One region of the Mesorhizobium sp. M1406 genome, then DNA from elsewhere that is predicted to be linked to it. Evidence: predicted binding sites of a transcription regulator. Region 1 holds the regulator's gene; the other holds the start of a gene.
What was found. Region 1 encodes PhoB, which activates phosphate uptake and scavenging genes when phosphate is short. Its sites were predicted from a motif close to TGTCATNNANCTGTCAT; they were not measured.
Positions count from the first base shown of each region.

Region 2: the regulator PhoB is predicted to act here: its motif matches at 6,238-6,254, upstream of NKH03_RS04035 (RNA degradosome polyphosphate kinase).

Region 1 covers NZ_JAMYKW010000001.1:272,455-279,698, forward strand. The annotation lists gene pstA (phosphate ABC transporter permease PstA) at 1-60, shown strand, start outside; gene pstB (phosphate ABC transporter ATP-binding protein PstB) at 57-860, shown strand; gene phoU (phosphate signaling complex protein PhoU) at 886-1,593, shown strand; gene phoB (phosphate regulon transcriptional regulator PhoB) at 1,613-2,302, shown strand; gene eglC (endo-1,3-1,4-beta-glycanase EglC) at 3,040-4,464, shown strand; gene NKH03_RS01410 (type I secretion system permease/ATPase) at 4,509-6,266, shown strand; gene NKH03_RS01415 (HlyD family type I secretion periplasmic adaptor subunit) at 6,270-7,244, shown strand, end outside.
Region 2 covers NZ_JAMYKW010000003.1:13,408-20,651, forward strand. The annotation lists gene fumC (class II fumarate hydratase) at 1-898, shown strand, start outside; gene NKH03_RS04020 (DoxX family protein) at 1,078-1,497, shown strand; gene NKH03_RS04025 (DoxX family protein) at 1,640-2,044, shown strand; gene ppx (exopolyphosphatase) at 2,336-3,871, opposite strand; gene NKH03_RS04035 (RNA degradosome polyphosphate kinase) at 3,871-6,072, opposite strand; gene NKH03_RS04040 (zinc-finger domain-containing protein) at 6,318-6,563, shown strand; gene NKH03_RS04045 (FAD-dependent monooxygenase) at 6,583-7,244, shown strand, end outside.

The DNA of each region.
Region 1 (7,244 bases):
ACGGTTCTCGCGCTCAGCATCGTTGCGCGCAGCCTGACCGGACGCAGAGAGGACAAATGAGCCAGATGTTGTCTCCAGACATGACGATCGCCGCCGAGGCCACCGCCAAGGCCAAGATCGAGGTCAAGAACCTCAATTTCTACTACGGCCAATCGAAGGCGCTGAAGGACATCACGCTGTCCTTGCCGGAGCGCAGCGTCACCGCCTTCATCGGGCCTTCGGGCTGCGGGAAGTCGACGCTGCTGCGCGTCTTCAACCGCATCTATGAGCTTTATCCCAGGCAGACGGCCGAAGGTCAGGTGCTGCTCGACGGCCAGAACGTTCTTGACCGCTCGCAGGACCTCAACCTGCTGCGCACCAAGATCGGCATGGTGTTCCAGAAGCCGACGCCATTTCCGATGTCGATCTATGAAAACATCGCTTTCGGCATCAGGCTCTACGAGAAGCTGAGCAAATCCGAGATGGACGGCCGCGTCGAGCAGGCGCTGAAGCGCGCGGCACTCTGGACCGAGGTCAAGGACAAGCTCGACGCCAGCGGCCTCAGCCTCTCAGGCGGCCAGCAGCAGCGACTCTGCATCGCCCGTACCGTGGCGGTGAAGCCGGAAGTCATCCTGCTCGACGAGCCCGCCTCGGCGCTCGATCCGCTGTCGACCGCCAAGATCGAGGAGCTGATCGACGAGTTGCAAGCCGACTACACGATCGTCATCGTCACCCACAACATGCAGCAGGCGGCGCGCGTGTCGAAGCAGACGGCCTTCATGTATCTGGGCGAGCTGGTCGAGTTCGACCGCACCGAGAAGATCTTCACGTCGCCCCGCGAGAAGCGCACGCAGGACTACATCACCGGCCGCTTCGGCTGAGCTCAGGCATACGAGGAACAGGATCATGAGCGAACACACAGTCGCTTCTTTCGACGAGGATCTCGGTCAGATCAGCAAACTGATCAGCGACATGGGCGATCTCGCCAGCTCGATGGTCGGCGGTGCGACCAAGGCGCTGTTGAATTCCGACAACGCCTTGGCACAGCGCGTCGTCTCTGACGACGCGATCATGGACGCGCGCCAGCGGGAGCTCGACGACCGCGCCATCACGCTGATCGCCAAGCGGCAGCCGATGGCCGACGATCTGCGCCATGTCGTCGGTTCGATCCGCATGGCCGGCGATCTCGAACGCATCGGCGACCTTGCCAAGAACATCGCCAAGCGCGTCGGCACTGTCGGCCTCAGCGTTACGCCGCGCGACCTTTCGCACTCGATCGATGGAATGGCACAGCTGGTGCTGATCCAGGTGCAGGGCGTCATCGAGGAATATGCGGCGCGTGACGCCGCCGCGCTGGCGAAACTGCGTGCCGACGACGAACGCATCGACGTCAAATACACCTCCGTGTTCCGCGAACTTCTCACCTATATGATGGAAGACCCGCGCAACATCACCGCGTGCACGCATCTTTTGTTCTGCGCCAAGAATCTCGAGCGCATCGGCGACCACGTCACCAACATCGCGGAAAATGCCTATTATGTTTTGACCGGCACGCAGCTGCCGGCCAATCGTCCGAAGCAGGACGAGACGACAATGTCCGCGCCGGCGGCATGACGATAGGGGTGACCAGCCGATGATCGCGCCACGCATCATGGTGGTGGAGGACGAGGAGCCGCTAGGCGTGCTGCTCCGTTATAATCTGGAGTCCGAGGGCTATCAGGTCGAGGTGGTGACGCGCGGCGACGAGGCCGAGATCCGGCTGCAGGAGAACGTTCCCGACCTTCTGGTGCTCGACTGGATGGTGCCGGCGGTTTCCGGCATCGAACTCTGCCGGCGCCTGCGAATGCGCCCCGAGACCGAGCGGCTGCCGATCATCATGCTGACCGCGCGCGGCGAGGAGAGCGACCGCGTGCGCGGCCTCTCGACCGGCGCCGACGACTATCTGGTCAAGCCTTTCTCGACGCCGGAGTTCATGGCCAGGGTCAAGGCGCTGCTGCGCCGTGCCAAGCCGGAAGTGCTGTCCAGCGTGCTGAAGGTCGGCGACATCGTGCTCGATCGAGAATCGCACCGGGTCTATCGCAAGAAGAGCGAGATCCGGCTCGGGCCGACAGAATTCCGCCTGCTCGAATTCATGATGCGCCATCCCGGCCGCGTGTTCTCGCGCAGCCAGCTGCTCGACAATGTCTGGGGCGAGACGATCTACATCGACGAACGCACGGTGGACGTGCATGTCGGCCGGCTGCGCAAGGCGGTCAACAACGGCCGCATGCCCGACGTCATCCGCACCATTCGAGGTGCAGGCTACGCGATCAGGGAAGATTAATTCCCATCCCATCCCGATAAATCGGAACCCAGGTTCAAGCTCGGTCAGCAGGCGGTCGCCAACGGCCGCGAAGGGTGGAATGTTGCATTCGTCTCATCGGTGGAGAACGAGCATGTGGCGCACAGGAGCGGTCATCCCATCAGTTTTCGAATGACCGCATTTGGGCCAAGGCGACAGGCGGCTTCTGGCATCCAAAAAGCGATGGCGGACATTCAAGCAGGCGGGATTGAAATCTTTAACCGACCCTTCGCGGTCGTTGCCCGGTCGCAGCGAAACGTCCGCAGCGGAGTGAGCCATGCTGGAATTGATTGTGCGTGGCTAACTGGTCGGTCCCCTCACAACTCGATTGCTCTGCGATCTCTCAAACTGCTGTTGTGTCCGGCTGGCCGCGGGAAGAACGGTTCGCGATTAGTCGGTCATAATCGCCATTTTGCCCGTAAAACTCTGCCCTCCAAATCGTGCTCCTTCTAGCGAGGATTGAACTAATGCATTTATCTATATCCGTCAAAGCACGCGACTTTCACATAAATATAGAATTTTATTAAAATTACATTTTTGACGGAGGACGGATTCCTTCTCTTTATTCAGTGTATGTGCGCCGAATGGTCAATATTATCTCGGATCGGATGACGATTCCCTGGAACTATTTCATCCGTTGCAACGTTGCTTGGGAAGCAGTCGCTGGGACTCGTATCGAATGATTTCACCAGGTCGGATACCATGAGGAAGGATTTCTGATGAGCACCGTCGTAAACGCCAAAGGCATCCCTCTTCCCTACACCGGCGCTTCCACTCATTGGTTCTCGGCCACTGGGTCTGGACCGGAACTGCATGGCACCTCCGGCAACGACTCCTTCTGGGGAGACACCGGCGTCAAGGTCACGATCTACGGTGGCGCCGGCGACGACTACTATCACCTCTATTCCACCAACAATAAGGTGGTCGAGGATCCTGGGGCAGGAATCGACACGATCGACACATGGATGAGCTACAAGCTCCCCGACAATTTCGAGAACCTCGTCGTTACCGGCGCCAATCGATATGCGTTCGGAAATGCGTTGGACAACATCATCAAGGGCGGGTCGGGTCATCAGACGCTGGATGGCGGCAAGGGCGACGATGTCCTGATCGGCGGAGACGGCGCCGACACTTTCGCCATCTCTAAAGGAAATGGAAGTGATCTTATCTTCGATTTCGGTGCGACCGATACGGTCCGCCTTAACGGCTATGACTTCACTTCGTTCGATGCCGTCCGTTCACAGATGGTTCAGGTGGAATCGAACGTGATGCTGAACCTCGGATCCGACGAGATCCTGGTGTTCAAGAATACGACCATCGACAAGTTGCAGCCCACCCAGTTCGAGCTGCCGATAGACAAGTCCGGAATGACGCTGTCCTTCTCCGACGAATTTAACACGCTGAGCCTTCGGAACGGACAGGACGGCACCTGGAATTCCAATTTCTGGTGGGGAGCGCCGAACGGCAGCACATTGAGCAGCAATGGCGAGTTGCAATGGTATGTCGACGCCAATTATGGCCCGACGAGTTCCGTCCACCCGTTCAGCGTTGAAAACGGCGTCCTCACCATCACCGCGGCGCAGGCGCCGGAGGACATCAAGCCTCTGATCAACAATTACGAATACACCTCGGGGATCCTGACGACGCACGACACCTTCGCGCAAGCCTATGGCTATTTCGAAATGCGGGCGGACCTGCCCGAAACAGCCGGAGCATGGCCGGCCTTCTGGCTGCTTCCGGAAGACGGATCGTGGCCGCCGGAGCTGGACGTTGTCGAAACGCGCGGCCAGGACCTGAACACGCTCTACATGACGGCGCATACCAATGAGACGGGAGCGCACACGAAGGTTTCGTCCACGGTGAACGTTGCGGACACCGACGGTTTCCACACCTATGGCCTGCTCTGGACGAAGGATGAGCTTGTCTGGACCTACGATGGTGTAAAGGTCGCCCAAGCGGCAACGCCGTCCGACATGCACGACCCCATGTACATATTGGCAAATCTCGCGGTGGGCGGCATTGCCGGCCAGCCTCCTGACCATCTGGCGACGCCGGCGGAGATGAAAATCGACTACATCCGCGCCTATACGCTGGACGACCTGCAGCACCACCCCTTGGACATCGCGGCCGACCATTCGGTCTAAGCGACGCCCTCACGTTGGGGCCATGAGCCGTTGGGAGCGCGGGAATGATTGCACAGTCTGGTCTGCGGGCAGTCTTGAGGCGCGCCATCGTAGATGTCGGTGTTTTCTCGTTCCTCATCAACATCCTGCTATTGGTGATCCCCCTCTATCTCTTGCAGGTCTATGACCGCGTCCTGCCGTCCTCCAGCGTCGAGACGCTTTTCTACCTCTCTGCTATCGCGGTTCTCGCGCTCGCCTTTCTCGGTCTCCTCGATACGGTCCGCTCCGTTTACACACAGCGCGTTGCAGCCACGGTCGACAACAGATTGGGCGCGAGGACATTCGCCGTCTCGCTTGAGGCTAAGTACGCCGGCGGCGCAGCTCTGTCTCCACTGCGCGACCTTGCCTCGGTATGCGCCTTCATCAGGTCACGCGGCGCGGCGGTCTTGTTCGACCTGCCGTTCGCTCCGTTCTTCCTCGCCCTGCTGTACCTCATCCATCCTTTTCTGTTTTGGCTTACGCTGACAGGAGTTGCGCTGTTGCTTGCGCTGGTCGTGGCAAATCAGCTTGCCGTCGGCAGGAACGACGCTTTGTCCGCGGAACGTTCGGCTGTCGCCAGCCTGTCGGAGCAGGCCTTTGCCCGCAGCGCGGAGACGCTGCTCGCCATGGGCATGGTCCAAAACGCCGCGCGCGTCTGGGGTAGGCACGTGGCGGAGGCGCTAATTCTTCATGACCGTTCGTCCATGGCCAACGCGATTTTCAGCGGAACGTCGCGAGCCGTACGCATGATGCTTCAGCTGGCGATACTGGGTGTCGGAGCATGGCTCGTGCTGCAAGGGAAGATGACGGCCGGGATGATCTTCGCGTCTTCCCTGGTGTCGTCCCGCGCGCTGCAGCCGCTCGACCAACTGATCGGTTCATGGCGCCAGATCGTCGACGCCAGACGATCGTGGAAGCGGTTGGACAAGGCGCTTTCCGCCCATCCGGCACAAACGCAAAAACTGACATTGCCGGATCCGTCGGGCGAAATCGTCGTGCAGGACCTGATCTTTGTCGCGCCGAACGCCACGCCCGGCACCGAACCCATCATCAAGAGACTGAACTTCCACATCGGCGCCGGCGAAGCGGTTGCGATAATAGGTCCAAGCGGAGCCGGCAAGTCCACCCTGGCAAGATTGCTTGTCGGTGCGATCCAAGCGACCAGCGGCTGCATCAGGATCAACGGCGCCGACCTCAGAACCTGGAACGAGAAGCAGCTTGGCCGTCATATCGGATACCTCGCTCAGGAGGTGGAACTCTTTCCCGGATCGATCGCGGAAAATGTCGCCCGCTTTGAACCCGATGCAAGTGACACCTCGATCGTCGAAGCGGCAAAGAATGCCCAGGCGCATGAGCTGATATTGGAGCAGCGAGACGGCTATCAGACCAAAATAGGTCCGTCGGACAGAACACTGTCGGGCGGCGTACGCCAAAGGATCGGGCTGGCGCGCGCCTTCTACGGCAATCCGCGTATTCTGGTTCTAGACGAGCCCAGTTCCCATCTCGACGGCAGCGGCGAAGCCGCGCTCGAAGAAGTGCTTGCCGCCGCGAAAGCGGCGGGCGTTACGACAATCCTGATAACGCACCGCCCTTCGATCGCCGCGGCCTGCGACCGCGTGATGCTTCTGCGCGGTGGAGTGATCGAAGCCTTCGGTCCAAGCGGCGACGTATTGCGGCGGTCGATTGCCGGTAACGGCCTTCCCCCACAGCGCGACACGGTGGTGACAGGGTCTTTTGCCACGACGATCCGCAGCACCCCTCATAGCGTCCGCTTTGGATCCTAGAAGATGGCAGCACAGAGTCTTGTCTGGGAAGGCAAAGCACGCACCGACATCCGGCGGGTGGCATTCGCCGGATACGCGGCAATAGCAATATTGGTGGGTTGCCTTGGCTATTGGGCGGTCAGTGCACCGTTGTCCGGAGCGGTGATCACGCAAGGCACGATCTCGGCGACGGGCGGCAACATTCTCATTCAGCATCCCGAAGGCGGCATCATCCAGGAATTGCTGGTTCATGAAGGTGATCGCGTGCAACAGGCCCAGGATCTGATCATACTGGATCGAACAGCCGCGCAAGCCGAGCTCAACCGACTGGCGAGACAGTCTGTCGCGCTCAAGGCCAGCGCCTCGCGGCTGGAGGCGGAGCGCGACGGACTGGACCGGCTTGCGCCAATCGCGGAGGCTGCGCCACCACCGTTCCAGCACGATTTCGAGACTCTGGTTCAAGAACAGCAGAAGGAATTCAACGCCAGGCTCGCCCGGTTTCGATCGGAACAATCGATCCTCAGGCAACGGGTTGCCATGCATCGCCAGTCGGTCGTGGGATTGCAGGCCCAGAAACAGGCCATTCAGCAACAGGCCGAAGTCGTGAAGAAAGAACTCGGCATCAAGACCGGCCTGTTGGACAAAGGCCTCACCAATCGCACCGAATATTCGCAGCTTTTGCGCAGCGAGGCCGATCTCGTCGGGCAGGCAGGGGCGCTGGAGGCAAATCTTGCATCGGCCAACACCGAGATCGTCGAAGCCCAGGAGCAGATCGAGCGCCTGACCACGCAACGCGTGGAGGAAGCCCTGACGAAGCTCGACGAGGTGCATTCTTCGCTGGCCGACATTGACGAACAGATGCGCGCATCCGAGGCAGTGCTGCGGCGGACGACGATCAAGGCACCGGCAGCGGGCATCGTGGTGTCGTCCACCTACAATGCCAAGGGCAGCGTGATTGCCCCAGGCGAAAAGATCATGGAGATCCTGCCTACGGCATCG
Region 2 (7,244 bases), on a different contig from region 1:
ACATCTGCACAAGGCGCTCGAAGCCAAGACCAGGGCCTTCGCCCACATCATCAAGATCGGCCGCACGCACACGCAGGATGCCACACCCCTCACGCTTGGCCAGGAATTTTCGGGCTACGCGGCGCAGGTCGCTTCGTCGATCAAGCGCATCGAGCTGACGCTGCCCGGCCTGCAGGAACTGGCGCAGGGCGGCACCGCCGTCGGCACCGGCCTCAACGCGCCGGTCGGCTTCGCCGAAAGGGTGGCGGATCGCATCGCCGCAATCACCGGCATCGCCTTCGTCACCGCGCCGAACAAGTTCGAGGCGCTGGCGGCCCATGATTCCATGGTGTTCTCGCACGGCGCCATCAACGCGGCGGCGGCCGCGCTGTTCAAGATCGCCAACGACATCCGCTTCCTCGGTTCCGGTCCGCGTTCGGGCCTCGGCGAGCTGTCGCTGCCGGAAAACGAACCGGGCTCGTCGATCATGCCGGGCAAGGTCAATCCGACCCAGTGCGAGGCGATGACGCAGGTCTGCGTTCAGGTGTTCGGCAACAATGCAGCCCTCACCTTCGCCGGCAGCCAGGGCCATTTCGAGCTCAATGTCTATAACCCGCTGATGGCCTACAATTTCCTGCAGTCGGTGCAGCTGCTCGCCGACGCTTCGGTTTCCTTCACCGACAATTGCGTCGTCGGCATCGAGGCGCGGGAAGACAACATCAAGGCGGCACTCGACCGCTCGCTGATGCTGGTGACGGCGCTGGCGCCGACCATCGGCTACGACAATGCGGCAAAGATCGCCAAGACCGCGCACAAGAAGGGCACCACGCTGCGCGAGGAAGCGCTCGCGACCGGGCTTGTCAGCGAAGCCGACTATGACCGGCTTGTGCGGCCGGAGGACATGACGCATCCGGGGTAGGACAGTTCGCGAGGGGAGAATTTCCTCCCGTCGCACCCTGACCGAGGCGAATTTTGCGCAGGTCGTCCGATCACGAAAATGTAAGCGCTGTGAACAATGTGTCACCAATCTGACGGCTTTGGTGAACAGTCCGCGTGCTCTATCTCACCGGTATCAACCCTTTTCCGGAGAGAGCCACCATGTCCATCAACACTTCAGCCGCCGGTTCCGGCGCTTCCAATGCCTCAACCACCATCCTCCTCGGCCGCGTCCTGCTTGCGGCCATCTTCCTGCTTTCAGGTTTCGGCAAGCTCACCGCCATCGCCGGCACGGCCGGCTATTTCGGCAGCCTCGGCCTGCCCTTGCCGACCGTAACGGCTATCATCGTCGGCTTGATCGAGCTTCTCGGTGGTCTCGCCATCCTCGTCGGCTTCCAGACCCGGGCCGCGGCCTGGGTGCTCGCGGTTTTCACGGTCGCTACCGGCCTGGTCGCCCACACCGGCTGGGCCGACCAGATGCAGATGATCCAGTTCCTCAAGAACCTCGCCATCACTGGCGGCTTCCTGCTGCTGGCTTCATCGGGCGCCGGTGCCTACTCCATCGACGCCAAGCGCGGCTGAACCTCAAGCCTCGAAATGAAAGCGGCGCGGAATTTTCCGCGCCGCTTTTTCGTTGTCGGTGCAGACGTCTCAGCCGGTTTGATTCCTGCTACGATCCCGGCTTGGCTGTAATCGCCCGGCTCGACCGACAACGGAGGTGAACATGCCCCGCAACGCGCTGCTTCTGCTTTCCCGGCTGCTGCTCGCCGCCCTGTTCGTGCCTTCCGGTTTTCACGCGCTGAGCGACATTGCCGGCACGACGGGCTATTTCGCCGGCCTCGGCCTGCCGCTGCCGACGCTAGCCGCCTGGGGCACGGGACTGTTCGAACTCGTCGCCGGATCGCTCATCCTGGTCGGCTTCCAGACCCGGATTGCGGCGCTGATGCTGGCAGCCTTCTGCATTGTCGCCGGTTTCATCGGCCATTACGGCCAGGGTAGCGGCGACGCCATGCTCGCCTTCCTGCACCAGCAGATGCTGATGAAGGATATCGCCACATCGGGCGGCTTCCTGGCACTTGCCATGGCCGGCGCCGGCGCTTGGTCTGTCGACGGGCGTGGCGCGATTTGATATCTTTGCTTAGACGCGCCCGAGCTGATCGACCCCCACTCCGTCTCGGCTTCGCCGAGCCATCTCTCCCCCGATCGACGGGTAGAGGAAGGGCGCGAGCCTTTTGCCGCCAAACGCTGTTCCAACGAGGCTCCCTTCCTTTCCCTCCGAAGGGGGAAGGTGGCGCTGCGAAGCAGCGACGGATTGGGGGAAGCCGGTCCACAAACGCGAGGCCGCCGACGAGTGAGCACGACCGGGCAGGTCTAATACCCGCTTGAGTCAGATAAGACACGGCCTGCTATCAGGCAGCGCCTATTTCACCGACACGCTCGGACCGCCCTCGACGGCCAGCACCAGCCTGCGGTTGGTGATCCTTGCCAGTTGCGCCAGGCGGCCGGCCGGTCGTTCGCCATACAGGTCGGCCAGCGAAGCCGGCAAGACAAGCGCCAGCACGCCGTTGCCGCGCTGTTCCCATTTCAGCCTGGGCATGATGCCCGGCATCGCCGCCGTCAGCAGGTAGACGACGCGCATCATCGCCGCGAGCACGCGGGCGCGCTCCAGATAACGCGGCGGAGCCAGCGCCTTGATTTCGGGTGCGATGGCTTCGTTGAAGATGCCGTCGTGACGGTAGGCGTTGGCCATTGCCAGGAAGGCGCGACCGGGGTGGTCGACGCCGAAGAAGGACGCGTGGGCAATAATGTTGAGCGATTGCTTGCCGCGATATTCTGGATGCGCGCGCCAGCCGATGTCGGCAAGCAATGCGGCCGCGTGGCGGTAGCGCGCCTCGTCCTCGGTCTCGTCGATGCCGAAGGCGGCAAAGGTCCTGGCGGTCCAGTCGACAAGTTCATGCGCATGGGTGACGGAGCGGGAGCGCAGCCGGGCGAGTTCCTCCGAGGCCGAAATCAATGGATCCGCCTTCTGTTCGGCCTCGTCGAGCAGCGAATAGAGAAAGCCTTCGCGCACGCCGAGCGCCGAGACGATGATCTTCGACGGCTGCATCGCCGCCATGATCTCCTGCAGCACGATGGCGCCATAAGGCAGCAGAGAACGGCGGTTCTTGGAAACGCCTTCGATCCCCTTGACCTTCTCGATCTCGGCCTTGGCCACCTGCTTGAGGAAGTTCGCCGCGCTTTCGGCTGATATCTCGTAATGGTGCATGACGCCAAGCGGATAGTTGGTCATTTCCATGTGCAGGCGGGCGAGATTTCGCCAGGTGCCGCCGACGGCGTAGAAGGGCCTGCCCTGCCCGCCTTTCAAGAGCTTAGCCTTCGCGAGTTCATCACGCGCGATCTTGGCCGCCTGGGCCAGCGAGTTTTTCGCCATGTCCTGCAGGCGCAGGCCGCCCAGCGGCAGCGTTATGCCGTCACCGATTGCTTCGCCGTTGACATCGACCAGTTCGAGGCTGCCGCCGCCCAGATCGCCGGCGATGCCATTGGCTGGATGGAAGCCGGAAATGACGCCAAGCGCCGAATAATAGGCTTCCTGACGGCCGCTGATCACGCGGATCTCGGTCTTGAGGACATCTTCGGCGCGGTGGATGAAATCGGGACCGTTGATAGCCTCGCGGGCGGCGGCGGTGGCAAGCACATACATCTGTTCGGCGCCGGCCTGGTCGGAGAGCGCGCGAAAGCGGCGGAACTCTTCCATCGAACGCGTCACCGCCTCGGGGTCGAGCTTGCCGGTCGAAACGATGCCTCGGCCGAGACCGGCCAGCATCTTTTCGTTGAACAGCATGGTCGGCGAGCGCGACAGCCCCTCATAAACGACCAGACGGATCGAATTCGATCCGATGTCGATGATGGACAGCGGTCGACGGTCCTGCAACCGGCCTTGGGAATTAGACAGCATCAGCCGGACGCTGCGGCGTTCTTCTTGCGTCGCTTGAACTGCGCGATGCGCTTGGGCGCGTGCGACTTCAGCGCGTCGCCCCGTCCCGACAGGCTCGGATTGGTCATGAAATATTCCTGCGCGTTGAACGGTTCCTCGCCCTCCTCCAGCACCACGCGCCGGGAGGTTCCATCAGCCAATACGTCGAAACTTTGCTGATTGTCCATGATGTTGCCAAGCATGATCTGGCCGAGGATCTGTTCATGCACAGTTGGATTGGTGATCGGCACCATGGTCTCGACACGGCGGTCGAGATTGCGCGGCATGAGGTCCGCCGAGGAGATGTAGATGATCGCCCCGTCCGATGGCAGGCCGTGACCATTGCCGAAGCAATAGATGCGGCTGTGCTCGAGAAACCGCCCGACGATCGATTTTACACGAATGTTTTCCGAAAGGCCCGAAACCTGGGGCCGCAGGCAGCAGATGCCGCGCACGACAAGGTCGATCTCGACGCCGGCGCGGCTGGCATCATAGAGCGCGTCGATGACGATCGGGTCGACGAGCGCGTTCATCTTCATCCAGATGCGCGCCGGCTTGCCGTCCACGGCATAGGCAATCTCATCGGCAATGTGCTTCAGGATGCGGCTCCTCAGTGTGAACGGCGAGATCGCCAGACGCATTTCATCCGTCGGCTCGGCATAGCCGGTGATGAAATTGAAGAGCTGGGCGACGTCGCGTGCAATCGTCGGATCGGTGGTGAAGAAGGACAGGTCGGTGTAGATGCGCGCGGTGACCGGATGGTAGTTGCCGGTGCCGAGGTGCACGTAGTTGCGCAATTTGCCGTCCTCGCGCCGCACCACCAGCGACATCTTCGCATGCGTCTTCAGTTCGAGAAACCCGAACACGACCTGCACGCCGGCACGCTCCAGGTCGCGCGCCCAGCGGATGTTGGCTTCCTCGTCGAAGCGCGCCTTGAGCTCGACCAGCGCCGTGACCGATTTGCCGGCCTCGGCCGCATCGACCAGCGCGCGCACGATCGGGCTGTCATTGGAGGTGCGGTAAAGCGTCTGCTTGATCGCCACCACTTCCGGGTCGGCCATCGCCTGGCGCAGGAACTGCACCACCACATCGAAGGATTCATAGGGATGATGGACGACGATGTCCTTCTCGCGGATGGCGGCGAAACAGTCGCCGCCATGCTCGCGAATACGTTCGGGAAAGCGCGGATTGTAGGGCGTGAATTTGAGATCGTCGCGGGGAACGGCGACGATTTCGGAGATCTGGCTGAGCGCCAGTGGACCGGTGAGCACGCTGATGCGGCTCGACGAGACACCAAGCTCGCCGGCGACGAAATCGCGCAGTTCGCCAGGCATCAGCCTGTCGAATTCGATGCGGATGACCGAGCCGCGGCGGCGCCGCTTCAGCGCCGTCTCGAACAGGCGCACGAGATCTTCCGACTCTTCCTCGACCTCGATATCGCTGTCGCGGATGATGCGGAACGTGCCTGAGCCCTTGACCTCATAGCCAGGGAAGAGCTTGCCGATGTACAGGCCGACCGCCTCTTCCAGCGGGATGAAGCGGACATGGCGTTTGCGGTCCGGCAGACGGATGAAGCGCTTGAGCGCCACCGGCAGGCGCAGCAGCGCGCTCATCTCTTCGCCATTCTTGCGATGACGCAATTGCAGCGCCATCGAGAAGCCGAGATTGGGGATGAACGGGAACGGGTGCGCCGGGTCGATCGACAGCGGGGTCAGCACCGGAAACACCTGCTCCTGGAAATGGTCTTCCAGCCAGATTTTCTCGTCCTTGGTGAGCGCGTCGCGGGTGATGGTCTCGATGCCCTCCTTGTTGAGCAGCACGGTGAGCGCTGACAGGCTCTTCTGCTGGTCTTCCTGCAGCCGCTCGACCTCACGCAGCAGCTGTTCCAGCTGCTGTTCGGGGGTGCGCCCGTCAGGACTTTTCAGCACGATGCCTTCGCGCACCTGGCCGGCGAGGCCGGCGACGCGCACCATGAAGAACTCGTCGAGATTGGCGGCCGAGATCGACAGGAAGCGGACACGCTCCAGCAGCGGATGATTGAGGTTCAGCGATTCCTCGAGAACGCGCCGGTTGAACTGCAGCCAGGAAAACTCGCGATTGACGAAACGATCGGGATTGCCGCCTTCCGGACTTGCCGCCTCGACGTTGGTGAATTCGCTCTGCACCGGCTTCAGTTCGTTCATATTCCCGCTCTTCCACACCGTCTGCCGCCAGAGTGCCGCGCGTCCCCTTCAGGACGCGCAAAGGACGCTCTGCCACTCCAAGGCCACGCATGATCCGTTCCGAAAACCGAAGTCGGTTTTCCGGCCATGCGTTAACCGGCTTAACTTATCCTCTGACAGGCTTTTGCGACAGTTTCATTTCATCGAACTTGCAAAGAGGCCTGTTATGATCCAGATGCAGAAGAGACTGCGTTAAGGAGACGACGATGGCAGGCGGTTCCATTCCCCATTTCCAGAACGATGCGGGCTACCCGGCTATCGACATCGGCGTCAAGGAATTCATGTGCACGGGCGCCAACCCGCCATTCGATCACCCGCACGTGTTTCTCGATATGGGCGACGACAATGAAAAAGTTTGCCCCTATTGCTCGACGCTCTACCGCTATTCGCCCAAGCTGAAGGCGACGGAAACGCTGCCGGCCGGCTGCATCTATATCGACCAGGCTGCCTGATTCTTTCGCGACAAGCTCGATGAACGACATACGTTCCCGGCAAGTCCTCATCGCCGGGGCCGGCGTCGCCGGGTTGACCGCAGCGCTTGCTTTCGCCAAACGCGGCTATTCCGTGCAGGTGTTCGAACAGGCGCAGCGCCTGGAAGCGGTCGGCGCGGGCCTCCAGCTTTCTCCCAACGCGACGCGCATCCTTCGCCAGCTTGGCGTGCTCGACCGTCTGCTGCCGGCAGCAGTGCGGCCCGAGGCCGTAGTGCTGAAGGACGCCGCGACCCTCCGTGAACTGGCACGCGTGCCGCTCGGACAAGCCGCCGAGGCCCGCTGGCAAGCACCCTATCTCGTCGCCCACAGGGCCGATCTGCAGAGTGCACTGATGGCGCGTGCCAACGAGATCGCCGAGATCGAGATCGTCACTGGCGCGCGCATCGACAGTGTTGCCACGGGCACCCATGGCATCACCGCGACGGCCGAGATCGACGGCAAGACCATCACGGCCGAGGGGTTCCTGCTGGTCGGCGCCGATGGCGTCTGGTCATCGGTGGGCGGGCTTGTCGATTCGGCCAAGGGGTCGGCCTCGCCAAGAAGCCGCTTTTCCGGCGAACTGGCCTGGCGCACGACCATTGCCGCGCAGAGTGCCGCAGGGCAGGCTTTCGCGGCGATCGGCGCTCCGGACTGCGTCACCAC